Regions from separate parts of the Shouchella rhizosphaerae genome, predicted to be linked through region 1. Evidence: riboswitches for the same ligand, from Rfam matches in the RefSeq annotation. Region 1 holds a riboswitch; the other holds the start of a gene.
The links. Region 1 has a riboswitch for FMN ahead of ribE (riboflavin synthase). Riboswitches for the same ligand answer to the same signal wherever they lie in the genome.
Positions count from the first base shown of each region.

Region 2: another riboswitch for FMN. It lies ahead of V5G21_RS03860 (DMT family transporter); the one in region 1 lies ahead of ribE (riboflavin synthase).

Region 1 covers NZ_CP144921.1:3,710,055-3,726,525, reverse strand. The annotation lists gene adh (aldehyde dehydrogenase) at 1-984, shown strand, start outside; gene V5G21_RS18540 (metalloregulator ArsR/SmtB family transcription factor) at 1,092-1,664, opposite strand; gene scpB (SMC-Scp complex subunit ScpB) at 1,689-2,270, opposite strand; gene V5G21_RS18530 (segregation/condensation protein A) at 2,251-3,021, opposite strand; gene V5G21_RS18525 (DUF309 domain-containing protein) at 3,175-3,639, shown strand; gene ribE (6,7-dimethyl-8-ribityllumazine synthase) at 3,727-4,197, opposite strand; gene V5G21_RS18515 (bifunctional 3,4-dihydroxy-2-butanone-4-phosphate synthase/GTP cyclohydrolase II) at 4,209-5,354, opposite strand; gene ribE (riboflavin synthase) at 5,416-6,060, opposite strand; FMN riboswitch at 6,193-6,343, opposite strand; gene V5G21_RS18505 (enoyl-CoA hydratase/isomerase family protein) at 6,923-7,975, shown strand; gene V5G21_RS18500 (CoA-acylating methylmalonate-semialdehyde dehydrogenase) at 8,173-9,633, opposite strand; gene V5G21_RS18495 (NAD(P)-dependent oxidoreductase) at 9,630-10,505, opposite strand; gene prpB (methylisocitrate lyase) at 10,732-11,640, opposite strand; gene V5G21_RS18485 (bifunctional 2-methylcitrate dehydratase/aconitate hydratase) at 11,660-13,093, opposite strand; gene mmgD (citrate synthase) at 13,116-14,237, opposite strand; partial or broken gene V5G21_RS18475 (IS30 family transposase) at 14,611-14,842, opposite strand; gene V5G21_RS18470 (DUF3810 domain-containing protein) at 14,926-16,029, opposite strand.
Region 2 covers NZ_CP144921.1:712,027-728,497, reverse strand. The annotation lists one part of gene prfB (peptide chain release factor 2) at 1-770, shown strand, start outside; gene V5G21_RS03895 (YitT family protein) at 830-1,699, shown strand; gene ftsE (cell division ATP-binding protein FtsE) at 2,003-2,689, shown strand; gene ftsX (permease-like cell division protein FtsX) at 2,679-3,563, shown strand; gene V5G21_RS03880 (murein hydrolase activator EnvC family protein) at 3,584-4,957, shown strand; gene V5G21_RS03875 (S41 family peptidase) at 5,106-6,560, shown strand; gene V5G21_RS03870 (PDZ domain-containing protein) at 6,660-7,832, shown strand; gene V5G21_RS03865 (IS1182 family transposase) at 8,093-9,805, shown strand; gene V5G21_RS03860 (DMT family transporter) at 9,831-10,799, opposite strand; FMN riboswitch at 10,917-11,050, opposite strand; gene uvrB (excinuclease ABC subunit UvrB) at 11,473-13,455, shown strand; gene uvrA (excinuclease ABC subunit UvrA) at 13,465-16,338, shown strand; gene V5G21_RS03845 (DUF4097 family beta strand repeat-containing protein) at 16,406-16,471, shown strand, end outside.

The DNA.
Region 1 (16,471 bases):
GCGGCTGGTAATTGCGTCGTCCTTAAGCCGGCCGAACAAACGCCTGCATCAATTTTTGTTCTGCTGGAGCTCCTTTCTGATCTGCTGCCTCCAGGGGTCGTTAATGTGGTAAGCGGCTTTGGCCTCGAAGCAGGCAAACCACTTGCATCTTCACCAAGAATCGCAAAAATCGCCTTTACTGGAGAAACGACAACGGGCCGGTTAATTATGGAGTACGCATCTGCAAACTTGATTCCTGTCACGCTTGAATTAGGTGGGAAATCACCGAACATCTTTTTCAGAGATGTTATGGAGAAAGAGGATGACTTTTTAGATAAAGCGATTGAAGGGTTTGTGTTGTTTGCGTTAAACCAAGGTGAAGTGTGCACATGCCCATCTCGAGCGCTCATTGACGAAACGATTTATGATGCGTTTATCGAAAAGGCGCTCCAACGTGTTGCTGCCATCAAGCAAGGCAATCCACTGGACCCGGAAACGATGATGGGCGCCCAAGCATCTGAAGAACAGCTGGAAAAGATCTTGTCCTACCTAGCTATTGGCAAAGAAGAAGGGGCAGAAGTTCTTGCAGGCGGCAATCAAAGGCAGTTAAGCGGGGATTACAGCGGCGGCTATTATGTAGAGCCTACCGTTTTCAAAGGAACAAACAATATGCGGATATTCCAAGAGGAGATCTTTGGTCCTGTTGTTTCCGTTGCGACATTTAAAGATGCAGATGAAGCACTTCGAATTGCTAATGATTCCCTTTACGGTCTTGGTGCAGGCGTATGGACACGCAACATCAACACCGCTTACCGCTTTGGACGTCAGATCGAAGCCGGCCGTGTCTGGGTGAATTGTTATCATGCTTATCCAGCACATGCTGCGTTTGGCGGTTATAAAAAATCAGGTGTAGGCCGTGAAACACATTTGATGATGCTTAACCATTACCAGCAAACGAAAAACATGCTTGTCAGCTATAATGACGACTCGCAAGGATTCTTTTAATTAATGTTCGCGGCTGTTAAAACCGATAAGCCCCAGCCAGAGGCACATGCCTTTGGCTGGGGCTCGTTTTCACGGGGCGATCGTTCGTGCTAGTGTGGAACAAGTGATTAAACAGGCCACATCTCCCGAGGGTTTAGTTCATACTTCCCGTCTTCCCGGAACATAAAATGGGACATGACCCATTCGCGTCGGACGGTGGCATAATCATCGTAAAACTGTTGAATATGATTGTTAATGTCCTCTTCCGTATAAACTTTCCCAGTCCGCAGTCCCTTTGTCATGTATTCAAGCATAATCAGTTTCTTTTTCCGCTGTGCAGGCAATGTTTTCAGCCTGCCATTTGCCAGCAAAAAATTTCCGATGACTTTTTGTTTGACTTCCTCATCTACTTCGATTGCTCCAAACATGTCTTCACTACCAAGCAACACAATCGCTTGCGCCATTTGCATTAATTTCTTTTCATGCAAATAGAAATAAATCGTGTTTTTATCACGCCTTTGGTAAATTAAATCAATGTCGCGCAGTTTGGCAATGTGATGAGAAATGGTTGGCGGTTTTAAGCCAAGTTTTTCTGCGATCGCCTGCCCGTGAAGAGGCCCATCTTTTAACAAAGCAATGATGCGCAAACGAGTTTTGTCTCCAAGCGTTTTGTGAAAATTGACAAGCCGGTTTAATTGCATCGCGCAAACTCCTTCATTGCTGTTTTACAAGTCAGCGTTCAACTTTTCAAAGAACAAATCCGTTTCATCCTGTTCTTCTTCATTTAAATCAAGCTCTTTTAAGTCAGGCAAGTCCGCTAACGACTCTAAACCAAAATGGTCTAAAAAATACGGCGTCGTGCCATAGAGGATTGCCCGGCCTGTCCCAGACGCCCGACCGCACTCTTCAATTAACAGTTTTGATACAAGTGATTGCAACGCTTTCTCCGACTTGACTCCCCGTACTTCGTCAATTTCAGCCCGTGTGATTGGTTGTTTGTAAGCAACAATCGCTAACGTTTCAAGGGCTGCACGGGAAAGACCGCCGTGTATCGGCGATGAAGCCAGCTTTTTATACATATCAGCATGTTCTACTTTTGTTGTCAGCCGATACCGGTTGGCAAGACGCGCTAACCGAATGCCGCGCTCCTCTTTTGCCATTTGTTCTGAAAGCACTTCAAGCAATTGAATGACTTCGTCTTCACTAATTTCAACCAGTTCGGCCATTTCTGTTGGCGAAATGCCATCATCACCTGTGACAAACAGCAAACCTTCGATTTTTGCGAGCTTACTTGCTTGCATGCTCATCCCCATCCCATAAGTAAATCATAATTTCAGCAAAGCTCTCCTCTTGCACACAATGGATCGCCCGTGTTTTAATGAGCTCAAGCATGGCCAAAAACGTGACAATCAACTGAGACACATTGCCAGTCTCGTACAGCGTATGGAACGGAGCCTTGCCTGAATGGGCCGATAGCTCGTCCAACAGTTCGTTCATACGAAGTTCAATTGACTGTTCTTCACTCTGGACCGTTTTCGTTTTTGGTGCATTCCATGCATTGCGCTGGAGAAGCTTTTGAAACGCGCCAAGCATATCAGCAAGTGTGACGCCTTCGATTTGGAGCTTCCGTTCTTCTTCTGCGCTTAAAAAAGCGTCCAAATCGTTTGGAGGCCTCGTATGGACTAAGCTGCGCTGTGCTTCTTTTTCTTTTAATTGTTCAGCCGCTTCTTTAAAAGCCCGATATTCCAAAAGCTGCTCAACGAGTTCATCCCGAGGGTCTTCTGCTTCCATCCCCTCGTCTTCGTAAAACAACTCCTCGGGCTTTGGCAAAAGCATTTGACTTTTAATTTGCAAGAGCGTGGCCGCCATGACTAAATATTCGCTTGCTAAGTCAAGCTCAAGTTCTTGCATTGTATGGATATAGTGTAAATATTGGTCTGTAATTTTTGCTACAGGAATATCATAAATGTCCACTTCCGCCTGCGCGATCAAATGGAGCAACAAATCGAGGGGCCCTTCAAAAGAATCTGTTTTTACGTTATAAGTTGTTGTGTTCACTCAATCACCACATTAGATTTGGACATCTTAAATCAACATCGAAAACAACGGTCCTCTGCTTTTGTGGCCAATCCGTTTCTAGCCACTAAAAGTCGACTCACGCTAGAAGTATACCATAAACCACTTTTTTGCAACAGCAAAGGGGAACAAACGATGTACAAACAGCGCTATCTTGATTTCCTCTATTATTTTCATGCTAAACGGGATTACTTCGAATGCCACGAAGTGTTAGAAGCGGAATGGAAATCCGTTCCGAAAGACAAGCGCGCTTCTTATTGGGTTACGCTTATCCAATTAGCGGTCGCTCTTTATCATGAGCGAAGAGGCAATATAAAAGGAGCTGCAATTTTGTATCGCCGCTTACTCAAACGCGTTCCTGCTGAGGCAAACGCCCTTTACGAACTAGGCATAAATGCACGTGCGCTAAAACAAGATATGAAAGCACGGCTGGCCCATTTAGGCTCTAGCTGTTTTGAGGACTACAACCTTCCGCTCTGGGACACAGCCTTACTTGCCGCATGTCAACGCCACGCTGGGAAATCGTGGTGTGCTCCAAGCAATCTCGCTGATGCCCAACTTATTCATAAGCACATTTTACGCAATCGAAATGGCCAATAAGGAAGTAAAACAGCAGAAAAAAACGGCCCCTTCAGGGCCGTTTGAGTTGTCGACAAAATCACTCAGACTGATAGAAAATGCTAGCTGTTATTCCTCAAACTGCTTTGCTAGATTCGCCATTTCAATCGCCGCGCTTGCTGCTTCCCATCCTTTGTTTCCTGCTTTTGTGCCTGCTCGTTCAACAGCTTGTTCGATTGTATCCGTTGTTAAGACACCAAAAATGACGGGAATCCCAGTTGTTAATGCCAATGAAGAGACGCCTTTCGCCACTTCATTACAAACGTAGTCAAAATGAGGCGTCGACCCTCGTATGACAGTCCCTAAAGTGATGACCGCATCGTATCGGCCGCTTTCAGCCATTTTTTTGGCTGCAAACGGGATCTCGAACGCTCCTGGAACCCAAGCCACATCGATATCGCCTTCATCTGCTCCATGGCGGATTAACCCATCTTGAGCGCCGCCGAGAAGTTTGCTTGTAATAAATTCATTGAAACGACCCACAACAATTCCAACCTTTAATCCAGATGCCACCAAATGGCCTTCATAATTTTTCCCCATTTAAAGCCCTCCTATAAATTGAGCATATGCCCAAGTTTTTCTCTTTTCGTATGCAAATAACGTTCATTTTCGGCTACAGCTTCCATTTGCAGTGGCACACGCTCAACAATGTTTAAATCATAGCCTTCTAGCCCTGCAATTTTTCGAGGGTTATTCGTCAAAAGCCGCATGTCACGGATGCCTAAATCACGTAGGATTTGCGCCCCAATCCCGTATTCGCGCAAATCCGCTGGAAACCCAAGGCGCTCATTCGCTTCCACTGTATCGTAGCCTTCTTCTTGCAGCTTATAGGCGCGGAATTTATTGATTAGCCCAATCCCACGGCCTTCCTGCTTCATATAGAGCAGTACGCCTCGTCCTTCAGCTTCAATTTGCTTTAGCGCTGCGTGCAATTGTGGACCACAATCGCATCGTTTAGAGCCAAATACATCACCAGTCAGACATTCGGAATGAACGCGGACTAGAACAGGCTCACCATTTCCAACGTCCCCTTTAACAAGGGCGACACTTTCTTTGCCGTCGATGGTATTCGTATAGCCAACTGCTTTAAAGTCGCCATACTCAGTCGGCAACGAAATAGCCACTTCTCTCGTCACAACTTTCTCCGTTTTACGGCGGTAAGCGATCAAATCTTTAATCGTCACCAGTGGCAGGTTGTGCTGATCGGCAATGATGCGCAACTCAGGCACTCTAGCCATCGATCCGTCTTCGTTCATCACTTCGCAAATAACGCCTGCCGGTTTTGCTCCACAAAGTTTTGCAAAATCAACAGCGGCTTCGGTATGGCCAGCCCGGCGCAGCACACCGCCGTTTTTGGCAACAAGCGGAAAAACATGCCCTGGCCGTTTAAAATCACTTGGCTGCGCATTGGCATCTGCTAAAGCGCGGACCGTTTCTGCCCGCTCAAAAGCAGAGATGCCTGTTGTCGTATGTGAATGGTCGACGCTGACAGTAAATGCCGTTCCATGTGGGTCTGTGCTGTGAGACACCATCTGCCCAAGCTGCAGGCGCTCAGCCTGTTCTTCCGTCAAAGGCACACAAATGAGACCGCGTCCGTGCGTTGCCATAAAATTGATTGTTTCAGGGGACGCTGTTTCAGCAAGAGCCAAAAAATCCCCTTCATTCTCCCGGTCTTCATCATCTACAACGAGGATCATTCCCCCCGCTTTTAATTGTGTGATCGCTTCATCAATCGATTCAAACACGTTGTTCTCCCCTTTACATATAGCTATTTTCTTTAAGAAGCTGCGACAAAGGCGTACGAACGGCACTTTCTTTCGGGGCAAGAAGTTTCTCAACGTATTTGCCGATAATGTCGCATTCCAAATTAACATGGTCACCAGGTTTCTTTGTGCCCATAATCGTCATCTCAAGCGTGTGCGGAATAATTGAAATCGTAAAGCTTGTATCAGTAACGGCAAACACCGTCAAACTTGTTCCATCAACAGCAATCGACCCTTTTTGAACGATATAGCGAACAAGTTCTCGGTCTGCTTCCACTTCGAATAGCACAGCATTCTCAACTGGTTGTCTTTTTTGAATCGTGCCAACGCCATCGACATGGCCAGAAATGATATGCCCACCAAAGCGGCTGCCGACAGCCATCGCCCGTTCCAAATTAACAAATTGCCCTGGAACAAGCTGTTTAATCGTTGTCGCTTCGTATGTCTCTGGCATCACGTCCGCTTGAAATTGGCTTTCAGATATTGCCGTAACCGTTAAACAAACTCCATTCACAGCGATGCTGTCGCCAATTGCGGCGTCCGCCAAAACGGTTTTGCAATTAACAGCCAATGTCATCGCTTTGCCTTTTTTTGACACAGAAGCAACTTTGCCCATTTCTTCGATGATACCTGTAAACATAGTCATGCCCCCTTTTAAATAGAAAAAACCCTGAAGAACACGCCTTCAGGGTACAGGAAAGAAACGTATGGTTTCATACGTTTTTGCGCACAACAAATAAAGCAAACATAACCGTTTTTTTAAACGTTTGCGCTCGAACTTCTCCCATCCAGACTATTACTGTCGGCTCTGGATTTGCACCAGATCCACCGCACGCACGAGTAATGCTTATGCGGGTCACGGACTAAAAGGCGATTGCCTTATCACCGCCGGTCGGGATTTACACCCTGCCCCGAAGTTGAGTATTATTTCACTTGTAATTGGTTCATCAAGTAAACCAAGATTATCATTGGAAAATAAAAAAAGCAAGGACTTTGCTTCCTTGCTTAACGTTCATAACGTCGACCTGCTGATCGATTGATCTTGTCGTTGACATTAGAGCTCGTATTAAATAAAGTTCGAACAACGCAAAAAAGCAAAGCACTTGGTCATCAACGCCATTCTCCGTGCTTTGCCTGCTTATAAGCTTCTGTATTCTATCTTCTTGTTCCGTTAGAAGAGACAAAAAGCTAGACTCTATGGAATTTTTTGCTCACAAGACAACGAAAGCCCTTCCTCTCGATCGTCCTTGCGGCTCCGAGGCCGCGCCAGTTTGAATTGCATGTACAAAAAGTCTTTTCCCTGCGCCTGAAAGGGGGCGGCGTAAGTAGTAATAGACGGGAGGCATCAACTCCCGCAGGCAGAAAAAAGTAGCCTAGCCTTATATAAATAGTTATTATAACGAAAAAGACACCACAATGCAAGTTGAAATGTTTTGCATTTCCGCTAAAAATGCGTCAAAATAGAAAAAGAAGCGATTACTTTTTAATGATGAGGTGAAGCAATGTCGACCAATATGCGATTTGAAAAATCAGATACTGGGGTAGGAGTCATCACACTTGCCCGTGAAAAAGCGTTGAATTCACTGTCTTATGACATGGTGAGTGGCATGTTGGCACAATTGCAACAATGGAAACAGGATGATGAGGTTGCGCTCGTTCTTCTTGAAGGGGCGGGGAGCAAAGCTTTTTGTGCTGGCGGAGATATTAAAGCGCTTTATAGCGCCCGGGACAGCAAAAACGGCCTGGAGGAAGCCAAACATTTTTTTGCCCATGAATACGAACTTGATCTGCTCGTTGCCACCTATCCGAAACCGATTGTCGCCCTTCTTGACGGCATTGTGATGGGCGGAGGCGTTGGCCTTAGTTACGGTGCAAGTCACCGCATTGTCACAGATACAACGAAGTGGTCTATGCCTGAAATGAACATTAGCTTCTTTCCCGATGTAGGGGCCTGTTATTTTCTAAGCCTTGCTCCTGGGTACACAGGGCGCTATGCAGCGTTGACTGCTGCAATGCTAACTGGAGAAGATGCGATTTTCCTAGGGTGCGCCGACTATTACACGAAAAAAGAAACGATGGAACCTCTTCGCAGTCAATTGCTAAACACCGACTGGACCAATAGCGAACAAGATCTGAATCAAGCACTGCACCTTTTTTTACAGTCGTTCATTGCAGAACCGCCAAAAAGCGAATTGGCGATGCTGCAACCGAAAATCGACCAACATTTTTCCCATAAAACGGTTGAAGCGATTATCGCTTCACTTGAAGAAGCAAAAGGGGATCCATTTGCCCAAGATTGCGCCACCATATTGCGCAGCAAATCGCCTTTATCATTAAAAGTGACACTTGCCCACTTAAAACAATCAAAGACGTCTACTCTTGAAGAAACGTATGAAACCGATAAGCGTCTCGCTTTGCGCTTTTTACGTTCCGATGATTTTTATGAAGGCGTTCGGTCTGTATTAATCGATAAAACGCGCATGCCCAATTATCAATATAAAACAATCGAAGAGGTACCTGATGAATTAGCGCTTTCCTTTTTCCGTGAACTGTGAAGTCGCTTCCATCACTCAGACTGATAGAAAATGCTTCTCTGATGCCGTACAGTTAGCTATGTTTTTTAACTTGGCACAGGCTGTTCCAACACATTTGAGAAGCAACGAACGATTTGCCTACAGTCTGAGCCACCTGCCTTTTGCGGGTGGCTCTAAAAGTAGACACTGGTTTTTAAGCGATAACAACGTTCCCTTTATTAATTGAACCAGCGTTCGGTAACGACTTTTTTCCTTGTATAAAATTGGATGCCGTCACGTCCATTCGTGCCAAGATCGCCAAAAAACGATGCTTTATTACCGGCAAATGAAAAGAATGCCATTGGAGCAGGCACATTCACATTGATGCCAACCATCCCGGCATCGATTGCATTTCGAAAGTGTTGTGCCGCCTTGCCGCTTGATGTGTAAATAACGGCCCCGTTCGCAAAGCGAGATCGGTTCGTTAAAGCAATTGCCTCTTCTAAATCTCGCACACGGACAATGCTGAGCACTGGGGCAAACAATTCTTCTTGCCAGATCGTCATCTCTGGTGTCACGTGGTCGAACAAAGTTGCGCCAAGGTAATAGCCCGCTTCCTCACTCGTTGCGTTGCGTCCGTCAACCAACAGTTCTGCCCCTTGCTCTACTCCTTGTTCAATGTATTTAACAACTTTGTCTTTATGGCTTTGGCGAATGAGCGGGCCGACAAAATGTTCATCGTTTTTGCCGTTGCCGACTGTCAATTTCTTCGTCTCTGCCGTTAGTTTTTCAATAAAGGCATCCGCTACTTCTTCAACGACGGCGACCACGGAACAAGCCATACACCGTTCGCCACTCGATGCAAAGGCGGCGCCGATGACCCCTTGGACCGTCTTATCTAGTTCACAATCAGCTAAAACGACAGCGTGGTTTTTTGCGCCTGCAAGGGCCTGAACTCGTTTGCCATTTGCTGTACCTGTTTCATATACATAGCGAGCCACTGGCTCAGAGCCGACAAACGAAATCGCTTCAACGTCAGGGTGGTTTAACAAGCCATTAACCACTGCTTTGCCGCCATTCACTAAATTCAACACACCTCTAGGCAAACCGACTTCATGCATAAGCGAGACAAGTTGTTCAGCTAAAAGCGGTGTCCGTTCAGAGGTTTTAAGAACAAATGTATTCCCTGCTGCAATCGCAAGTGGAAACATCCATAACGGGACCATCATTGGAAAATTAAACGGCGTAATGCCAGCAACAACCCCTAAAGGATAGCGCCAAATCGAACCGTCAATCCCGCTGGCAATATCGGGAAGAGCGTCGCCCATCATCATTGTCGGTGTCGACGTAGCTAGCTCCACACACTCAATGCCACGTTGGACTTCCCCTCTAGCATCTTTGATCGTCTTGCCGTTTTCTAGCGTAATCAGCTGCGCCAATTGCTCCCTATTTTTCTTTAGTTGCTCCAAATACGCAAACATGTACCGAGTACGCTCGGGAACAGGAACTGTTTTCCATGTTTCATAGGCACGCTTTGCGCTCGCCACCGCCTGCTCCACATCACGTTCGCCTGAAAGCGGCACGTAAGCAATAGCTTCTCCCGTCGCCGGGTTTGGTACGACTTCCGTATCAGCCGTAGATGCTTCGACCCAAGCGCCGTCAATCCAGTTTTTCACCGTTTTCACTTTCGTAGTTGTCATCGTTTAGCCACTCCTTCCGCTTTAAAGGAAATTGTCTGTTCCCCAATCCGTTCAAACAGCACGGCCATGTCCTTTTCTCCAAGTCCTGCTCGCTCAGCGTCGGCATACAGTTCAACTAAAGCTTCACTAATCGGCAATTTCACGCCACGCTCTTTTGCAAGATCCATCGCAAAACGCAAATCTTTATTAAGCAACTTTAAAGCGAATCCAGGTTCATAATTGCCTGTTGCCATAAACGACTTGTAGTTTCGCTCATAAATGCGGCTCTGGCCATAACTAACATTTAGGACATTAAACAAAAAATCCAAGTTTAAGTCGCTCTTTTTGGCAAGTGCCAATGCTTCTGCGACACCGGCCGTATAAAAGCCAATCAACAAATTATTAATCAACTTTGCATTGATGCCGCTGTCATAACTTTCACTAATATGAAAGACATGGCTTCCTAGTGTCATTAAATGATCGGATACTGACTCAAGCAGTTTTTTTGGACCGCCCACCATGAACGTCAAGGTACGGTTTTCCGCTCCAACGACACCGCCACTAACAGGAGCAGCCAAAAACGATAACCCTTTTTCTTCTGCCGCTTGCCCAATCCGCATTACAAGCTCTGGGGCGACTGTGCTCGTGTCGACAAATAGAATGCTTGAAGGGGCAGAAGCGAATACACCCTTCTCTCCTAAATACACATTTTCAACCGCTTCCGAAGAAGGGAGGCTTGTAAAGATGAGCTCGCTTGCCAGCACGATGTCTGCCAAATCACGGGCCCGCTTTCCCCCAGCCTGTTCAAACGCTAAAAGCGAAGTTTCATTGATGTCATAACCAACTACTTCATATCCAGACTCAAGCAAATTTTTCGACATTGGCATGCCCATATTGCCTAAACCGATGAACCCGACTTTCACGACATCTCCCCCTCTGGTGATTTTGTCGACTTTAGCATAAGCTCAAGAGCCTGCCAAGCAGGCTCTCACATTTATAGACAAACGCTCGCATCGATTCGTTCATATACTTTGAAACGATCATTTCTGTAAGCACACCCGTGTTATTTGTATTTAACAGACAAGCGTTTTCTACCAACCCGTATGACTTTGCAACGTATTACTGGTCGCTTGTTAAAATCGTTTTGGCGACAGACGCATCCAACGCTTCAAATTCATCATATGAAATGGTTTCGTATAATTCGCTGCGCTTTTGCATGTCAGCCAAACTCGCTTTTTGCGTACCATTCTCCATAATATCAGTAAACACACGTTCATATGCTTTGGCCGCTACGCGAAGCGATGTGACGGGATAAATGACCATCGCAAACCCCATCTGTTCAAATTCCTCTGCTTTGTAATAAGGCGTTTTGCCAAACTCCGTCATATTCGCAAGCAAAGGCGCTTCGACTGCTTCGGCAAAGGCACGGAACTCTTCTTCACCTTGCAACGCTTCTGGGAAAATGCCATCAGCGCCGGCATCGAGATAAAGCTTGGCGCGGTCAATTGCTGACTGAAGCCCTTCCACGCCCCTTGCATCGGTCCGGGCAATGATGACAAGCGACGGAGCCGCTTTTTTCAAAGCAGCAATTTTTTGCGCCATCTCTTCAGCCTGAATCAGTTTTTTTCCGTTCAAATGGCCACATTTTTTCGGCAAGTCTTGGTCTTCCATCTGTACAGCCGCAACCCCAGCTTCAACCATTTCCACCCCTGTTCGAGCAACGTTCATCACACCGCCAAATCCAGTATCGATATCGACTAAAAGCGGCAGGTTTGTAGCCCGGACTATTTCCCGGGCTCGGACAGCCACTTCGTTTGAATAGACAATTCCAAGATCAGGCAATCCTAAACTCGCCGTATAAGCAGCTCCTGACAAATAAAGGCTAGTAAAGCCCGTTTGTTTTGCGATTAAGCCAGCCATAGCATCATGTGCACCTGGAATTTGTAAGATTCCCTTTTCCGTCATCTGTTTGTAAAAAGACGTTGCTAGTTCTTGTTGTGAGCGCGGTTCGTCTACAATCCAAGGCATTGCAATCCCTCCTCTCTTTCTATAAGGCAAGCAAGTCTGTAAAAGCTGGTACTGACATGTTGCCTAAGTCTTTGTTTGTACAAGCCTCAAGGATTGCTTTTTCTTGTTTTTGCGGATAATGGCTAGCGATATTTGCTGCGAATTTCTCCTGAATAGCAGGAACAGCTTCTTCGCGGCGGAAACGATGGCCAAGTGGATATTCGATTGTTACTTGGTCCGTTTTCGTACCGTCCTTAAAAAAGACTTGCACAGCATTGGCAATCGACCGTTTTTCTGGATCTAAGTAGTCTATTGAAAACTGTTTGTTTTCCGTAACCACCATCAAATCGCGAAGTTGGTCCACACGGGGATCTTGGGCCATCTCATCTTCATAGTCATCTGCGACAATTGCACCCTTTAACAGGCCAATTGCTGTAATGTATTGCAAACAATGATCCCGATCAGCAGGATTGTACAGCGGCCCTTTTTTGTCAATGATGCGGATCGCCGATTCATGGGTATGGATTTCAATACGGTCGATCTCATCCAGACGGTCACGGACTGACTCATGTAACGTGACTGCCGCTTCAGCTGCCGTTTGCGCGTGGAATTCAGCTGGATAAGACACTTTAAATAACACATTTTCCATGACATATGAGTCCAGCTTACGGGCGAGCACGACTTCCTTCTTATTAAAAAGCACGTCTTGGAAACCCCATCCAGGAGCAGACAGCGCCGTTTTATAGCCCATCTCGCCTGTTAAAGCTGTCATTGCCAAAAAGACGCCTCGGCTTGTCGCGTCGCCAGCCGCCCATGATTTCCGCGAGCCTGTGTTCGGAGCGTGGCGGTATGTGCGCAACGAGGAATTGTCAATCCAGGCATGGGAAACGGCGTTTACGACTTCTTCTTTTGTACCACCAAGCATCCCGGCAACCACAGCGGTAGTCGCTACTTTAACGAGGAGCACATGGTCGAGGCCAACTCGGTTAAAGCTGTTTTCTAATGCAAGCACGCCTTGGATTTCATGGGCTTTTACCATCGCGATTAACACATCATGGATCGTTAGAGGCGCTTTGCCTTCTGCTATGTTTTTTCTGCTTATATAGTCGGCCGTCGCTAAAATGCCGCCAAGGTTATCCGATGGGTGCCCCCACTCAGCTGCAAGCCACGTATCGTTGTAATCAAGCCACCGTATCATCGTACCAATATTAAAAGCGCCCCGAACCGGGTCTAAAACATGGGATGTGCCAGGAACTTTAACCCCATTTGGAACAATCGTCCCCGGCACAACCGGGCCGAGCATTTTCACGCATTCCGGATAGCGGAGGGCCAGAATGCCGCAGCCAATCGTATCAACAAGGACGTGCGCCGCGGTTTCCAGCGCCTCCTCGCTTGTAATCTCCTTTTTTAGCACATACTCAGCAATTTCCTCTAAAAGCAAGTCTGTTTTTCTTGTATCCGTTTTCAAGTCCATGCAAAAAACCTCCGTTGTCCCTTCATTTCTGTACAGATGTATAACGTGGCCCTGTATACTTAACCCGAGGCCTAAATAGCTTGTTGTTTCGATGTTGCTCGATTACGTGGGCACTTAGCCCGGCTGTCCGGGACGAAAAGAAAATCGGGGTATACAAGCTGATTGGGATGCCTAACATCCAGTATACCGGGGCAGCATAATAGTCTAAATTAGGATAAAGCCCCTTCTCTTTAGCCATAAGAGCCTCTCCCGCCTCGCACATTTGCAGGAGTCTGTCATCTCCAGCAGCTTGTGAAAGTTCAGCAAGCGCTTCTTTCATAATAAGAGCCCGAGGGTCGATTTTTTTCATATACACTCGGTGGCCAAATCCCATTATTTTTTCTTTTTTCTTTAACTTATTCGATAGAAGTGTTTCAAACTCTTCAGGTGAGTTTGCATCAAGGAGCATATACATAACTGCTTCATTGGCGCCGCCGTGCAAATGCCCTTTCAAAGAAGCGACTGCCCCCGTTAAGGCGCCGTACATATCTGAAAGCGTGGAGGCAATGACTCGCGCTGCAAAAGTGGAGTTAGGCATTTCATGCTCAGAATAGAGCAACAGCGATTGGTCGAACACACGCTCTTCTAATTCACTTGGCACATTTCCTGTAATCATGTATAAGAAATTGGCGCTATAGGAAAGGGAATCTTTTGGCGTTAACACTTGTTTCTTCTCAAGGATGCGGTAACTGTTAGCAACAACCGCCGGCAGCTTGGCCAGTAATTCATAGGCTCGTTCACGGTTTGCCTCTTCACTGCGGTCATCTAGCCGTGTATCAAAACCCCCTAGCACAGAAACGCCCGTCCGCAGTGCATCCATTGGGTGTGTCGATGCAGGTAGCCGTTTTAAAACGTCCAAAACAGCTTCAGGCAAGTCATACGAACCGCTTAAACGTTCTGCTAATGCTAGCCGTTCTTGTTCCGACGGCAATTCACCCTTTAACAATAAGTGGACAATATCCAAATAGCCATTTGTTTTTGATAATTGAATCAAGTCGTAACCGTGGATGATGATTTGTCCTTGTTCCGTGTCGAGAAAAGATAAATCGGTTTCTGCCGCAATCACTCCGTCCAAACCTGGATGATACGTTTGTTCAACTTGCATGCGATCCCTCCTTTTTCTTTTTCCGAGTAAAACGATAAGTCTAATTAAATAAAGCGCTTACATAATTCGACGAAACTCACCTCCAACTGCCGTCTACGACTTCGATGTGTTCATCCGTCTACTTAAATGTAACATACTCTAAATTCACTCGGCAATAATCATTTACTTTTTGCTGCGATTCTGGAAACAACCTTCTACCCACAAAGATTGTTGTTCGCTCATGGCACGCGTTTCTCTATTTTCTATTAGGAAGTATGCACACCTATTTCAAAAAAGGAAGGGATTAACATCCAAGGAGTATCGTAAGATGTATGTTTAGGCGGGTCCGATTAACTGCTCTGAAAAAGATAGGCACAGCGGTCGATCCCAGTTTCAGCTTTCGGATGGCTTCCTCCATAGAGACGGCCGTTCGGTCGGGCATGGGGATAGCGCAATACCAACGGGTTTTTCGTTCGATAAAGGTCGCCAGGCAGCCTTTGCTTTTCCCATGACCCGATATGACCGTATCCAGTTCCCAATGACCGAAGGTCTCTCGTTTTCGGATCTCTTCTCTGCTTGATGGATGTCCAGACGGTGAAGCGCCCACGGTTTTCATAGGGTTTCTGATTTTACCGATGCTCAGCAAATGGAATGGGGAATACTTTTATTTTGTTTATTTCACTCACTCCTAATAATATCTATACTTTATTTAATTATACTTCTCTATCCCTCGCTGCTCTGCCAGCAATAAATTTACCATATCACTATAGCTATTCAAACCGTCTGACTGATTATTCGCCTTCAGATATAAGTCATTTACATTTCTTGAAATACTTGAAATAACACCCTCATACTTATCCCGGTACTGCTCATTTTGTTCTATATCATGCTGCACCGCCTTGGACAGACTGGACATTATATCAGACGCCTTATCTGGATCAACCTTTTTTAGCTCAGATATAGAATAATCAAATGCTAGAAAAAAACCACTATAAAGCATCATTGGATCGTCCTGCTGCTTACATGCCAGATAAGCTATAAAATTTGCCTCATCCTCATGCATGAAACCACTCTGATGTGCCAATTCATGTGCCATAGTAGCAGGCGCCAAGAAAACTGGCACATTAACATTGATATTGGATTCAAAAGTAAAAGGGACAAAAATACCATGTATCCCTGCATGCGACATTAGTTTTGACATCACAACTGGTTTTGGTGTTGAATATAAAGAATGCTCCAAAATAGGATATTTCTTTGATAACATTTGCATCGAGAACACTGCTTGTTGTGCATAGTAATCAAAAACCTCTGGTACTTGAACCAAAAGATCAGTATCCGCTAACTTTTCCCTTGCCAATTCCATTTCAACGGCAAGCGACTTACTCAATTTGACCAGTTCCTCCTTGCTGTAGTTTTCTTCTTTATTATATTCGGTATAAGACAAAAAAGAATATCTGTGATAGTTTATTCCACCCAAAATAGTATAACAAAAATATATCACGCTACAGATCGTAACTATTCCTAAAGTACCACGATAAACTACCATCCTACGTACACCTTTACTCATGATAACCTTGCGCACATAATAAACTATATAAAATAGCAAAAGGAACACAACCAACACTACGAGCCATTCACTAACAGAAAATTTGACCCAAGAAGGTACAAATCCTACTGTTTTTGACAATAACGGATATACAGACTTACTGTATTTTTCCGCCCAATCCTGATGGTTCTGCGCGTATTTTGTCAGTATATAAGCTATAACTCCAAGTGAGATCCACGGCAATCTCTTAAGTAAAAGCTTTTTCATATTTAACACAATGATCACTCCAATAAGAGTTTGTTTTTCTAATTACACTATGCCCACTCATTAATATATCTGTGATAGAAGTTTTCGTATAATGTTCCGCGCTACCAATATATAACCATTCACATACTTAGTTTCGTCTAGTAAATGATTTATCACTCATTTAATAGCAGAACTGTAATTCCAGGACAAAACCAGCTCCTATGTAATTTACACCGTTAGCTTTTGCTCCTGACTCAATAATAAACCATTGGAAGCATCAATAATATCAGTAAGTGAAATAATTAGTGATAGCAGATTTTCGTATACCATTTTTGCATTTTCTGCTTGTTCGCCTTTGCCCTCTCAAAAATTTCTTTTTCGATATTAAAACTCTTAACAACTTGATTACCAGATAATTTATCTTTAATAAAAGATACATAACTTTTTCGTATATGCTTTTCGA
Region 2 (16,471 bases), 1.3 Mb from region 1:
TTGAGTTGCAATTGCTTTTAAGTGCCCCTTACGATAAAAACAATGCCATTTTAGAACTCCATCCTGGCGCAGGCGGAACTGAATCCCAGGATTGGGCTTCTATGTTGCTAAGGATGTACACGCGCTGGGCAGAAAAGCGTGGGTTTGCTGTGGAAACGCTCGACTATCTCCCTGGTGAGGAGGCCGGCGTCAAAAGCGTCACGCTGCTTATAAAAGGGCATAACGCATATGGCTATTTAAAAGCAGAGAAAGGTGTGCACCGCCTCGTGCGAATTTCGCCATTTGACTCATCCGGGAGGCGGCATACGTCCTTTGTGTCATGCGAAGTGATGCCAGAATTAGATGATGCAGTTGACATTGAACTAAATAGCGAAGACTTAAAAATCGATACGTATCGTGCGAGTGGGGCGGGCGGCCAGCATGTCAACACGACTGACTCGGCTGTGCGGATTACCCACTTGCCGACCAATACGGTTGTGACTTGTCAGAGCGAACGTTCCCAAATTAAAAACCGGGAACAAGCAATGAAAATGATGAAAGCGAAACTGTATCAACTGCGGATTGAAGAGCAAGAGCGTGAACTTGCTGAAATTCGTGGCGAACAAAAAGAAATTGGGTGGGGAAGCCAAATTCGCTCCTATGTGTTCCATCCTTATTCAATGGTGAAAGACCACCGCACTGGCTTTGAAATTGGCAATACGAACAGTGTCATGGATGGAGAGATTGACGGGTTTATTGACGCTTACCTGAGACAATCGCTGGCAATGTAGCAACGAAGCCTGAGAATGTTAAATATCAAGAGCGACCGCTTTTATAAAGGAGAACATGTATGGGAAGGGCTCGCCGAGACAGGCAATCCAGTACGGGGGCTGAAAAATGGCTAAATTATACTAGGATTTTCATTGGCTCAGCCATAGTCGGGATTTCATTTAATTTGTTTTTATTGCCAAATCAAATTGCCCCTGGCGGCGTTAGCGGTATTAGCACAATCGCCAACTATGTGTTTGGGTTTGAGCCCGCCTTTACCCTCTGGGCTTTAAACATTCCGATCTTTCTTTTAGGTGTGCTGTTGTTGGGAGGCTTTCGTTACGGGGCAAAAACGCTCATTGGCACGCTATTTGTCCCCCTTGTTGTCTTTTTAACAAGAGATTGGGTTGTCGAAGTAAGCGATCCTCTTCTCGGTGCTTTGTTCGGAGGCTTGGGCGTCGGTCTTGGCCTTGGCCTCGTTTTTTTAGCCAATGCGAGCACGGGTGGGACCGATCTACTGGCACAGATTGTGCAAAAATTTACAGGGCTTTCAGCTGGCATATGTGTCGGCATGATTGACGGCCTCGTTGTCATCACGTCGGCGTTTGTCTTTCATATCGAAATGGCCTTGTATGCATTAATTTCGCTGTTCGTAACGACAAAAACGATTGACCTCGTGCAAATGGGGATAGGCTATTCAAAAGTTGCCTATATTATTTCTTCTCAAGAGGAAACGGTACAGAAGGCACTGTTTGACTCAGTCGACCGCGGTGTGACTAGGCTCGTCGGTTATGGTGGTTATACGAACAAAGAACGGGCGGTTCTTATGTGCGTTGTCAACCAAAATGAGGTGGCGCGATTAAAGCAAACTGTAAAGAGAGCGGATCCCTATGCATTTATTGTGCTGACAAATGCTTCAGAAGTGCTAGGAGAAGGGTTTAAAAAAAGGTAAAGTTGATTGAGTGCGCTATGACGAGCGCTCTTTTTTTTTGCCCTTTTTCTCCATGTGTTTAGACTTGTGAAAATAGGTACATTTAATCATTCACTCATAGGCTAATTAGACCGAAATAAATAAAGAGTGCTCCAATGGTCGGAAATGCGATACGAACACGCAAATCAAGCAATTATCACGAAACTGAAATAAAAATGTAATGTCACCCTGTTGCTGCTGATGATATAATGACCGCGAAGCATGTCGAAATCGGAATTCGTTTGTTATTTCGGTACCAAGGTTTAAAGGTGTGGTTGAATGAGTTTGATCAAACTAAATGATGTTTGGAAAGTATACCCCAATAATGTTAAGGCGTTAAACGGCATGACTGTCCAAATTGAAAAAGGTGAATTTGTTTACGTTGTTGGGCCGAGCGGTGCGGGCAAATCGACTTTTATTCGCTTAATCTATCGTGAAGAAAAGGCCACAAAAGGTGATATTTTTGTAAATAATATTAATTTATCGACTTTAAAACATAAAGAAATTCCTAAACTTAGACGGAATATCGGAGTTGTGTTTCAAGACTTTAAGCTTTTGCCTTCTCTTACTGTCCATGAAAACATCGCATTTGCACTTGAAGTCATTGAAGAGCATCCTTCCGATATTAAAAAGCGTGTAAATGAAGTTTTAAATCTAGTAAAATTAAAAAGCAAAGCAAAGTTCTTGCCGAGCGAACTATCTGGCGGCGAACAGCAACGGGTGGCGATTGCTAGAGCAATTGCGAATCGGCCCGATGTTTTGATCGCTGATGAACCGACGGGCAATTTGGACCCTGAGACGGCTTGGACGATTATGGACTTGTTGGAAAGCATCCATTCCCTAGGTACAACGGTGATCATGGCGACACATAACAAAGAGATTGTCAATACGTTGAAACGTCGTGTCATCGCGATTGAAAATGGCCGGATCGTCCGTGATGAAGCAAGGGGGAATTACGGCTATGAAGTTTAAAACAATGCTGCGCCATCTCCGCGAAGGAATCAAGAATATTGGCCGCAGCGGATGGATGTCATTTGCGTCCATTAGTGCGGTAACGGTTATGCTTTTTATTGTAGGCTTCTTTTTAATTGTCTTTGTGAATGGAAACCACATCGCATCGACGATTGAAAACAATGTAGAAATTCGTGCCTTTATTGAACGGGGAACTGGCGAAGAGGAAGTGCAAGAACTATTAGACGAAGTTCGTACCCTTCCTGAAGTAGAAGAGGTTATTTTCATTGATAAAGAGGAAGGGTTAGAAAGTTTAATTGCTTCTACTGGAGAAGTGTATGAAAGTATAAGAGAAGAGAACCCACTGCCGGATGCATTGAAAGTTACTGCCGCCTCTCCTCAAGAAACAGAAGCCGTTGCCCAAAAAGTCAATCATCATGATTATGTAAGCAATGTATCTTATGGGGCAGATGTACTGCCTGATTTATTTAAACTAACGAATACAAGCCGTATAATTGGCCTAGTAGTTATTCTCGGCTTGCTTTTAACGGCGATGTTCTTAATCTCAAATACAATTAAACTTACAATTGTTGCCCGTAAAAAAGAGATTCAAATTATGAAACTCGTTGGAGCGACAAATGGCTTTGTACGTAGTCCATTTTTAGTCGAGGGCGCTTTGTTAGGTACCTTTGGCAGCATTGGCCCGATTCTAATTCTAAGCTTTGGCTATCAATACGTGTACAGCAATTCAGGCGATTTTTTACAAAGCTCGCTTTACTCGCTTCTTGAGCCAGGGCAGCTGATTGTGCAAGTGTCGCTGTTGCTGCTAGCTGTTGGCTTAATTGTTGGCATTTGGGGAAGTGCCATGTCTGTGCGGAAATTTTTAAATGTGTAATCGAAATAGGGGGAAAAACGGTGAAAAAACGAATGGTCACTACAACTGCTGCTTTAACCATTGCTGGCGCTTTGCTAGGCAGTAGTTTTCAGCCAGCTTTTGCAGAACCCGATATAAAGAAACAGTTGGATGACGTGCAAGAACAACAAAAAGAAAACGTTGAAAAAGCCGAAAAAACGGAGTCCGATCTAACGAAATTAGACAGCGAATTAAAAGATCTCCAAGCAGAATTGGATGAATTGAAGCAGGAAGAAGAAACAACACAACAAAACTTAGACGAAACAGAAGCGGAATTGGCAGAAATAGAAGCGGATATCGAGTCATTAGAGGAAGAAATTGCGGTTATGGAAGAACGAATAGCTGAGAGACGGGGGCTTTTGGAAGAACGGGCCGTTGCTGCCTATGAATCTGGTGGCGAAGTCAGTTATTTAGAAGTTTTACTTGGTGCGAAAAGTTTTGGCGATTTTATTGAACGGGTTTCAGCTATTTCTACAATTGCCAAACATGACCAGGAAATGCTTGATGAATACATAGCTGATGAAAAAGAACTACAAGCGAAAAAAGAGGAAGTAGAAGAAAAACAGGCTGATGTCGAAGCGCAAAAGGCAGAACTCGAAGCGTTAAAAGAAGATCTTGTTGTGCAAACGGAAGAAATAGACGAGTTGCAAGCGGAATTAAAAGAAAAGGAAGAAGAACTACAAGCGCAGTTAGGCGACATCATGTCTGAGGAAGAATCATTGCAAAAGCAAGAAGAAGCGCTGGAAGCTGAGTTAAAAGCGTGGGAAGAAGAACAGGAACGCCTAAAAGAAGAAGAGGAACGTAAAGCCCGTGAGGCCGAAGATCAAGCTGCTAAGGAACAGGAGGCGGCAAAGGCGAAGGAAACGGAGGAATCCAGCGAAATAGCCCAAGCTGCTGAAAAGCCGCAAGCAGGCGACGATAACAACAACGAGAAGAGCAACCAAGAACAAGAGGCTGCTCCTTCTGTAGAAAGTTCAGGCGCGTTTGTACGGCCGGCAACAGGATCGATTACATCGAATTACGGCCAACGCTGGGGAAGAATGCACTGGGGCATCGATATTGGTAAGAACGGCAGAGCGGGCGATGTGCCAATCGTCTCTGTGTTAGATGGAACGGTTGCTTCTACAGAATACCGCAGTGACTTTGGCAACTGGGTTGTCGTTACCCACCAAATCGACGGAAAACAACTGACAACAGTGTATGCCCATCTTGAACGGATTGATGTCAGCCCTGGTGACCGTGTTAAAGCAGGCCAGCAGCTGGGACTAATGGGCAATACGGGCAGGTCGACAGGGCCACACTTGCACTTCGAAGTCCATGAAGGGCCATTTAACTGGGACCGTTCAAATGCAGTCGATCCGATGAAATATATGTAAATACTCGAGCGCCTTGGCAAGTACAGGGCGCTTTTTTTGTGAATGCAAAATCGCTTTTTGACAGAAGCTTGCCGACAAATTAGAATGGAAAGAGAAACGAAACAGAAAGCAAGGCAATTCGTTTTATAAGTGGGAGTGGTGAGCAATTTTGAAAACAAAGCATCTCGTGTGGACAGTAGCTGTGCTGGCAGCCGTGCTGGTCGGAGGGTTTTTCTTTATAGGTGGTATGAACACTGGCTCTCCTAATCCGATTCAGCCAAACAATGGAAATGAATCGGTTGTGGAATTAAGCGATGACGAATTAATGGATAAATTTGAGCGAGCACTCGCCACGATTGAGTCGGAGTACGTGACAGAGACGGATCGCCAACAATTAATTGAAGGTGCCATCAATGGGATGGTAGAAACGTTAAATGACCCATTTTCTGACTATATGGATGTAAGTTCGGCAACAGATTTTCAACAGTCGCTCAGCTCTCATTTTGAAGGAATTGGAGCGGAAGTCGGCATGATCGACGGAAATGTTTCGATTATTAGCCCGATGCGCGAGTCTCCAGCTGAAAAAGCAGGACTTTTGCCAAATGATGCCATTATTGCCATTGACGGCGAGTCGATTGAAGGCTGGTCTGTTAATGAAGCTGTGGCGAACATTCGCGGCGAGGGCGGTACAACCGTTACGTTGACAATTGCACGTAATGGAGTGAAGGACCCTTTTGATGTTAAAATCGAACGGGATACGATTGAAGTCGAATCTGTTCGCGCAGATACGTTTGAGCAAGATGGGAAGAAAATTGGCAGACTGGAAATCACCTCTTTTTCAGAGGACGTAGGCACCCAATTTGAAGAGCAGTTGCAGACGTTAGAAGAAGACGGAATCGACGGTTTGGTCATTGATGTCCGCGGCAATCCTGGCGGGTATTTAGAAGGAGCGACCAAAATTGGTGACGCGATTATTCCAGAAGGCAAACCGGTAGTGCAAATTGAACATGGCAACGGCGAAATTGATAGTTATTTGTCAAAAATGAAAGGCAAAAAACCTTATCCTGTTGTCGGCTTGATTAATGAAAGCAGTGCTTCAGCTTCTGAAATTCTCGCAGCTGCGTTAAAAGAGTCAGGCGACTATGATTTAGTAGGCGAGACGACATTTGGGAAAGGGACTGTACAAAAATCAATCCCAATGGATGACGGCAGCGCCTTGAAAATTACGACAGACCGGTGGTTGACGGCAGGCGGCAACACGATTGATCAAGAGGGAGTCGAGCCGACCGTTAAACAACGGCAACCTGACTATTTTTATGCTGTCGCGCTTACAGTGGAAGAAACGTTTGTCAAAGACCAAGTGTCAGACCAAATTGGCAATGCCCAAAAGATGCTGACTGGCTTAGGCTTCGATGTTGGCCGGGATGACGGCTATTTTGACGAGAAAACTGAAGAAGCGATCATTGCTTTTCAACAATCCCATGATTTACAAGCAAACGGCGAATTGAATGAAGAAACGGCAGGAAAACTTCAAGAAGACATTTTGTCCCATATTCGTGACACTGCTAACGATGAGCAGCTGAAACGGGCGGTTGAATTGGCTGCTGAGCAAGCGTCCCAATAGGCAGGAAACAGCCGGAAGTTTGTCGAAACGTAAGGATAGCTGCCTTTCTAGGGGCGGTTATCCTTTTTTGAATCTGTAGGAAAAGCTGGAGGATATAAAATGATAGAAACTACTTTGACAGCCATTAGTAGCTTTTTGCTGCACCCGCTTTTTTACATAGGCATTGCTGCTTTTGCCTTTATCGGCGCTGTTCGCGTTGCAAAAGAAAGAGCTTCTTTTCATACACGGGTTTACGCCAAACGTGCTGATTTTGTCCTCAGCCTCTTGCCTGGCTTGCTTGCCGGCCTGATCGCAAGCTTCGTGCTTATTGGTTATGGCTTAACACTGACCACTCCAGTTTTGCTGCTTGTTGCAGCGGCAAGCTTGTTATTACTACTAACGGGGCGGATGCAGCTACAGTCGCCTGCTTACTACATCCCTTTAGCAGCAGTTGCGCTTGCTTTGTTGCCAAGCCTCACATTACCAACATGGCTAGACGGCGAACTTGAGTCTCAGATTTTGTACCCAAGCCTATTTTTGTTTGCAGCTGTTACCCTTCTCGCCCAAGCATTTCTAGTCCGCTTTAATGGGGCAGCATTGACTTCCCCGCGCTTGGAAATCGGCAAAAGAGGGCGCTTTGTCGGTGTGCATATCGCAAACCGCCTTTGGCTTCTCCCTATCGTTGTGTTTATACCAGAGGGAATGCTTCCTGCCTTTTCCTATTGGCCGCTTATCCACATCGAGGGCATGACGTTTCAACCGCTGTTGATCCCTGTCCTTGTCGGTTTTGGCAAGAAAATCGGTTCATTGCCAAAAGACACCGTTGCTACTGAAGCCAAGGCCATTTATCCTCTCGCAGTACTTGCGTTTGTAGGCGCTGCAGCTCTCTATTTCTTACCGGAGTATTGGTTTTTGTGCTTGTGGTCCGCTTTGTTGGCGGGACTAAAACTGGCGCTTGATATCCGTTCTGCCATTGCCGAAAAAAACAAGCCAGCTTTTTTCACGGAAGAAGAAAAAGGTTGCCGTGTCGTCGGTGTTCTCCCTGGCAGCCCGGCGGAAAAAATGGGCATTGCCATTGGGGAAGAAATTACGAAAGTAAATGGCCAACCTGTCCATAATGAACAAACGATGTATCAAGCATTGCAAATCAATCCTGTATACTGCAAGCTAGAAGTAAAAGACTTAGCAGGGGAAGCACGGTTTGTACATGGACCTCTTTACAGCGGCGAGCATTACCAGTTAGGGGCGTTGCTCGTGCGCCAGGAAGAACAGCTAGCAGACTCCATTGTGTAGCGTAGCGGTCACTCAGTCATAAGAAACGCTAATTAGGCGAGGGAAGATGGGGAATGTAATGTTCATACGTATAGGGCTGCGACAAAAAACGTGTATGAGGGCGTTTGTCTACAGTCTGAAGGAGTTGTCCCAAAAGGTCATAGATAAATGACCTTTTGGGGTGGCTTTTTTGCATTTAGATAAAAAAGCACAAAAAAACCGCCCAATCGTTTAAAATGAAGGTACCACTACCAAAATTCAAACGAAAGCAGGCGATTTTTTTGCGTAACCCAAAGGTCACTTTCCAAGAGTATACCATGAATCAACTCTATCTGCCTATGGATTTTTCCGATCTTATCCCCGAACATCATGTCGCGCGTGTGGTCAGTGACGTGGTGGATGGGTTGGATGACGATTTCTTTGTTCGTGCGTATGAAGGCGGAGGCAGACCCGCCTATCATCCGAAAATGATGACAAAGATTGTCCTATATGCGTATACGCAACGTTGGTTCTCGTGCCGAGCCATGGGACAAGCCCTCAAAGAAAACCTGCCGATGATGTGGCTCGCTGCTGGACAAGCCCCGAACTTTCGGACGATCAATCGCTTTCGCTCAGAACGTTTCCAATCGTTGATGGAAGGCCTGTATACCGAAATGACGCATCTCCTAATCGAGGAAGGCTATGTCGACTTGGAGGCGTATTTTCTCGATGGCACCAAAATCGAAGCGAACGCCAATAAATACTCGTTCGTTTGGAAAAAGAGCACGCTTTCCCACGAAGAAAAGCTTCAAATGAAAATCGAGGAAACGTTAGAGGTCATTCAAGAAGCGATTGCGTTGGATACCGAAACCTTCAAGCAGGAAGATGCCACGTTTGAACGGCAACGGATCAGCCACAAACGTCTTCAAGACGTCGTCACAAAGGTGGAAAAGGAACTGAATGCGATGGACCAAGCAATCGCAGTAGCCCCATCCAAAGAAGAAAAACGCGCCCACCAAGAAGCGAGCAAGCCACTACGAAAGGCCTACCGAAGCTTAACGAAAGACCATCTTCCTCGTTTGGAAAAATACGAAGAACAGATGGGCCTCTTTGGCGAGCGCAACAGCTTTTCTAAAACCGACCCAGATGCCACGTTCATGCGGATGAAAGACGATCACATGAACAATGGGCAACTCAAGGCAGGGTATAACTGGCAAGTGGCGACACAAAACCAATTCATTCTTCACTACACGGTTCACCAAAACCCAACCGATACCCGTTGTTTGATCCCGCATTTTGAGCACTTTAAAGCGACAGGTCTGCCTTTGCCAAACTGGTTCATTGCCGATGCAGGCTACGGAAGTGAAAGCAATTATCTTTACATGGAAGAGCAAGAAACGGTCACATCGCTCATTCCCTACAACACCTATCGCCAAGAACAAAAACGATCATTCCTAAAGCAAGCCTACCATCCGTATAACTGGCGGTATGACGAACACGAGGATGTCTATTGGTGCCCAAACAACCGGAAGGTCGCCTTTAAAGCCTATAGCCGACGTACCGATCGTTATGGATTCAAGCGCGACTTCAAGATGTATGAATGCGAGTCCTGTGAGGGGTGTCCGTTCAAAGCAGACTGTACGAGGGGCAAGGGGCCTCGGCAAATCCATTACAACCCCATCTACGAGGAACTCAAAGCCAAAGAAGCGGCAAAACTACATAGTGAAAGAGGAGCCACACTCTACGCGCAAAGAAAAACGGACGTCGAGAGTGTATTTGGGCATGCCAAACAAAATCTCGGGTTTCGACGATTCCACCTTCGCGGGTTGGAAAAGGTGACGGTGGAGCTTGGTTGGCTGGGGTTGGCCCTCAATCTGAAGAAAATGGCGGGCCTTGCCCGCCATCATTCACCGAAATACCGATCCATCCAAATAAAGGGGAGTCGAGATCAAGTCAGATCTCGACTCCCCTTCTTCATTTTAAAGGCTTTTGGGACAACCTCTTTTTTATGGTAGCAGCATGAAAGGAACAGGTAGCCCTTTATGCGGAAGCAGCCCGTTTTTCTAAAGGCGGCAATACTTCTTTGGCATCCTGTTGCTTGGAAATCTGATAAAGAACAATCCAGATCAGCGCAAAGCCAAGCGCTTGGGGAAACGTAACCGTTTCTTGCATCGTCACCCAGGAGACAAGCAATCCTGCCATTGGGAAACTAAGCTCGGCAATCGTAGCCACAGAAGCTTTAATCGCCTGCAAGCCCCGGTAATAAAGTAGCATTGAGACCAAGCCTGGCAAAAGCGCTGAAGCTAGTAAGTTTATGCTAATAAAGAAGAGAGCTGTAGCCGAAGCTGGCTCGTTCCAGGCATCTGGCGAAGTTAAAACAAGGACGCTAAGCAAGGGCAAAGCCAAGAGAAAGCGGAGCGCTGTCACTGTTTCATAGCGGCATTTTCGTAAAAGCAAACGTCCCATAACGGTGGAGCCGCCCCATAAGGCTGCTGCGCCAATGGCGAACAGGCTGCCAAGTTGAAAAACATCGCCAAACCCGCTGATTGGCAAGGAAAAGCCAAATGTAAGTAAATAAGTACCAACAAGTGCGACTGGCACGAGATACCCAAAATGTTTGGGCCACGATTCTTTTAAAACAAAACGGGCAAGCACAATCGCGAAAATCGGCTGGAGCTTTTGCAAGAGCAACACCGAATTGATTTGTCCCATTCCGTGTGTCGCTGCATAAGTGAGCCCCTGTGTAAATAACAACGTAGCAATAGCTGAGCCGCCCCACGATATGAAAAGCAAGGCGCCAATGTCGACTAACGACAAATGAGCCAAGTCGCTTCTATATGTCCAAATAAGAGGAACGGCGATAAAAGCCAAAATAATATGTTCGATAAAGACAATCTGCAAAGACGTCATTGTTTCAAGGAGAAGGAGGCGGAAAAGAGGGTTAATGCCCCAGAAAGCCGCTCCTATTACAATGAACCAAAATGTTTTTTGCGTGTGCGGTTGTTGCATGTGATGTCAAAACCCTTTCGTTTGAATCGGCCCTCCTAAAAATCAAAACAGCCCTGAATGTGCACGTTCATTCAGGGCCTCTCAAATAAGCATGGGCGCGTCTTGCCATGCTTATTCGTTGATCTTCTCCCATCCGGACTTTAACCGTCGGCTTTGGAATTCCACCAAATCAGTCCCCTTATTGATAAAAGAAAAGGAGAGTCGCGGGCTTTTACCGCCGGCCAGGAGTTTCACCTGCCCCGAAGATACCTATTCATTATTTTTAGCATGTTAATCTTACCGTAATTGTCGGCATTCGTCCAGCGTCAGGAATCCAATTCAATTGGAAATTATTTTTAGTACGTATGTTCGTTAAGTTTGTAGGTATTTGCATCAGGTTATGCTATAATGAAAAGCGAACACTTGTTTATAAAGAACGACAAAGGCGGGCCACGTCTTAAAACCGCACGTGCTAAGATCCAAACAAGCCCATGCTTGACGGCAAACGTTTCGGCTATCGACCCGCCTAATATTGTTGGATAAAAATGGCTTTAGGATTGAGTGACAAATAAGCTTCATCCCTCACATGTTTGGTTGTCTGCAAGTGAGGGAAGTTTTTGTATTAATAAATAAAGGAGGAAGGTAGCACTTTTGTGAAAAGGGCGAAGCCGATTCATGAAAGTACCAAGTGATTATGGACCAAACGTTTCAGCTTGTATCAGATTATTCTCCTCAAGGGGACCAGCCAAAAGCAATTGAGCAAATTGTGACAGGCATTCAAAACGGCAAAAAGCACCAAACATTGCTTGGCGCTACCGGAACAGGTAAGACGTTTACGATGTCAAACGTGATCCAAGCCGTTAATAAGCCGACGCTTGTGATGGCTCATAATAAAACGCTTGCCGGGCAATTGTATAGCGAATTTAAACAGTTGTTTCCCAATAACGCAGTTGAGTATTTTGTCAGTTATTATGATTATTACCAACCAGAGGCTTACGTCCCGTCTTCAGACACGTTTATTGAAAAAGATGCAAGTATAAACGACGAGATTGATAAGCTTAGGCATTCGGCGACAAGTTCCTTGTTTGAACGGAGAGATGTCATCATTATCGCCAGCGTGTCTTGTATTTACGGTTTAGGTTCACCAGAAGAATACCGAGACTTAGTGTTGTCCATTCGCACAGGCATGGAAATGGACCGGAACAGCCTGTTGCGGAAATTGGTTGACATCCAATATGACCGCAACGACATAAATTTTGTTCGTGGTACATTCAGAGTCCGCGGCGATGTCGTCGAAATTTTTCCTGCTTCACGGGATGAACAGTGCATGCGTGTTGAATTTTTTGGCGACGAGATAGAGAGAATCACAGAAGTGGATGCCCTCACTGGAGAAATAAAAGGCGAGCGTCACCATGTCTCTATCTTTCCGGCTTCCCACTTTGTGACCCGTGAAGAAAAAATGAAAAAAGCAATTGCCAATATTGAAGTGGAATTAGAAGAAAGGCTTTCCGTTTTGCGCAAGGAAGAGAAGCTGTTGGAAGCGCAGCGTTTAGAGCAGCGCACCCGTTATGATTTAGAAATGATGGCGGAAATGGGCTTTTGTTCAGGGATTGAAAACTATTCTCGCCATTTGACGCTTCGGGAAGCGGGAGCAACTCCGTATACATTGTTGGACTTTTTTCCGAAGGACTTTTTGCTTATTGTCGATGAGTCTCACGTTACCCTTCCCCAAGTGCGAGGCATGTACAACGGCGATAGAGCCCGGAAAGAAATTCTTGTCAATCATGGGTTCCGTTTGCCCTCAGCCCTTGATAACAGGCCGTTAAAATTCGAAGAGTTTGAAGAGAAAGTTGGCCAGGCCGTCTATGTATCAGCCACTCCAGGACCGTACGAACTGGAACACACGCCTGAAATGGTCGAACAGATTATCCGCCCAACTGGTTTGCTAGATCCTGTAGTAGAAGTCCGCCCGATTGAAGGGCAAATCGATGACTTAATCGGTCAAATCCATGACCAAATCGCCAAGGACGAGCGTGTGTTAGTAACAACGCTTACGAAAAAGATGGCGGAAGACTTAACTGATTATCTAAAGGAAATCGGTATTAAAGTCCGTTATCTCCACTCGGAAGTCAAAACGCTAGAACGGCTAGAAATTATTCGCCAACTGCGCCTTGGGACATTTGATGTTCTTATCGGCATAAACTTGTTGCGGGAAGGCATTGACATTCCAGAAGTGTCGCTTGTGGCGATTCTTGATGCCGATAAAGAAGGATTTTTACGAGCAGAACGTTCGTTGATTCAAACGATTGGCCGGGCTGCACGAAATGCGAATGGCCGTGTCATTATGTATGCCGATAAAATGACCCACTCAATGGAAGTGGCGATTAACGAAACGAAACGGCGCCGTCAAATCCAGCAGGCATACAATGAACAGCATGGCATTACACCGCAAACGATTCAAAAACGGATACCAGAAGTCGTGCAAGCAACGTATGCAGCGGAAGAGACCGGCGATTACAAAGCTTCCTCGACATCATCGAAAAAACTAGGCAAAAAAGAACGCCAGGCAACGATTGAGCGTGTAGAAGCGGAAATGAAACAGGCCGCTAAAGAGTTGAATTTTGAACGAGCCGCTGAATTGCGCGATGTGTTGTTAGAATTAAAAGCGGAAGGATGACACGAATAAATGGCACATGAACAGATTGTCGTTAAAGGGGCACGATCCAACAACTTAAAAAACATGGATGTGACGATTCCGAGGGATAAGCTTGTCGTGTTAACAGGCCTCTCTGGTTCTGGCAAGTCATCGCTTGCATTTGATACCATTTACGCAGAAGGGCAGCGGCGTTATGTGGAGTCGCTGTCCGCTTACGCTCGTCAGTTTCTTGGACAAATGGATAAACCGGATGTTGACTCGATCGAAGGGCTGTCTCCGGCGATTTCGATCGATCAAAAGACAACAAGTCGCAACCCTCGTTCTACAGTTGGAACGGTAACAGAGATCCACGACTACTTGCGGCTATTGTATGCCCGAATTGGTCGGCCCGTCTGCCCACGTCATGGCATTGAAATTTCCTCGCAGACGATTGAGCAAATGGTGGATCGCCTCCTTGAGTATCCAGAGCGTACTAAAATGCAAATTCTTGCGCCACTTGTATCAGGGCGTAAAGGCACGCACGTAAAGACGCTTGAACAGATTAAAAGAGACGGGTATGTCCGTATCCGCGTCGATGGAGAAATGCGGGAAGCATCCGAAGAAATCGAGCTAGATAAAAACAAAAAGCATACGATCGAAGTAGTCATTGACCGGATTGTGATAAAAGAGGGCGTCCAAGCGCGAATTGCAGACTCCCTGGAAACCGCTTTGACGCTTGCTGGCGGCAGAGTGCTCGTTGACGTCATCGGCGAAGAGGAGTTGTTGTTCAGTCAGCAGCACGCATGCCCTGAGTGCGGTTTTTCCATTCCTGAACTTGAGCCACGCTTGTTTTCATTTAATAGCCCGTTCGGCGCTTGCCCATCGTGTGATGGACTTGGTTCAAAGCAGGAAGTGGACAGTGAGCTTGTCGTGCCAGACCCAAACCGGTCATTGCGTGAACATGCCCTCGCTCCGTGGGAACCGACAAGTTCCAATTATTATCCACAGTTATTGCAAGCAGTGTGCGACCACTTTGGTATTGATATGGACGTGCCGTTTGAAAAGCTGCCAGCAACGCAGCAACAAATTTTGTTAGAGGGAAGCGGAAAGGAGAAAATCTTTTTCCGCTATGAAAACGACTTTGGCCGCGTTCATGAACATACAATTGTATTTGAAGGGGTGCTCGCCAATGTAGCCCGACGCTATCGAGAAACAAGTTCTGATTACATTCGCGAACAAATGGAAATGTACATGTCGCAGAAAAAATGCCCAACGTGCAAAGGTTATAGGCTAAAAAAGGAAGCACTTGCTGTTTTTGTCGGCGGCAAACATCTAGGCGAAGTGAGCCAAATGACATGCACCGATGCGATCCAATTTGTTAAGTCGCTTGACTTGACTGAAAAAGAACGCGCCATTGCTCGTTTGATTATAAAAGAAATCGAAGACCGTCTAGGCTTTTTAGTCAATGTCGGACTCGATTACTTAACCCTTTCCCGAGCGGCGGGGACACTGTCTGGAGGAGAAGCGCAGCGTATTCGGCTCGCTACGCAAATCGGGTCATCGCTTATGGGTGTGCTTTACATTCTTGATGAACCTTCCATTGGCCTCCATCAGCGTGACAATGACCGTTTAATCGAGACATTGAAACATATGCGTGACCTTGGCAACACGCTTATCGTAGTTGAACACGATGAGGACACGATGCTGGCCGCTGACCACATTATTGACATCGGTCCAGGAGCAGGGATGCATGGTGGATATATTACTGCGCAAGGAACGCCAAAAGAACTAACAGAAAATCCCCATTCGTTGACAGGGAAGTATTTGTCAGGGGAAAAATTTATCCCTGTTCCCCGTGAAAGACGTCCTCTTACTGATCGCTCGTTTACAGTAAAAAAGGCGTCAGCCAATAACTTAAAAAACATTGATGTCACGTTCCCACTTGGCGTGTTTATCGCTGTTACAGGTGTTTCTGGCTCTGGGAAAAGCACGCTCGTCAACGAAATTGTTCACAAAGCGCTGGCGCAGCGGATTCACCGCGCCAAAGCGAAGCCAGGACCACATAAAGAAATCATTGGCATTGATGAAATGGATAAAGTGATTGACATTGACCAATCGCCGATCGGGCGGACTCCACGTTCCAACCCGGCAACATACACTAGCATGTTTGACGATATACGGGATGTGTTCGCGATGACGAATGAAGCGAAAGTCCGCGGTTATAAAAAAGGACGTTTCAGCTTCAATGTCAAAGGGGGGCGGTGCGAAGCCTGTAAGGGTGACGGGATCATCAAAATCGAAATGCACTTTTTGCCTGACGTCTACGTTCCTTGTGAAGTATGCCACGGAAAACGTTATAACCGCGAAACACTTGAAGTGACATATAAAGGCAAAACGATTGCCGATGTATTGGAAATGACGATCGAAGAAGGCGCTGAATTTTTTGCCAGCATTCCAAAGATTAACCGCAAAATCCAGACGCTCATTGATGTTGGTCTCGGTTATTTAAAAATGGGGCAACCGGCGACGACGCTTTCAGGTGGGGAAGCGCAACGGGTGAAGTTGGCCTCCCAGTTGCACAAACGCTCAACAGGACGAACTCTTTATATTCTCGATGAACCGACGACTGGTCTCCATGTTGATGATATTGCCCGGTTGTTAAAAGTGCTTCAACGCCTTGTCGACAATGGCGACACTGTCTTGGTTATTGAGCATAACTTAGATGTCATTAAAACGGCTGACCATATCATTGACCTTGGGCCAGAAGGAGGCAAAAACGGCGGCACAATCGTGGCTGAAGGAACGCCAGAGCATGTAGCCGAAACCAGTGCCTCCTATACAGGGGCCTATTTAAAACCTATTCTAGCTCGTGATAAAGCTAGACAAGAAGCGTTGTTTGCCGGGGCAGAGCAAAAAAGTTCATAAAAGCTGAAACATCTTGCCTAGCTGCTCCGTAATACAGTAATAGAAAGCCGATAAAGGAGCGATTGCCATGGAAGAACGTATGATGATCTTGAAAATGATTGAAGATGGGAAGGTTACAGCAGAAGAAGGGTTG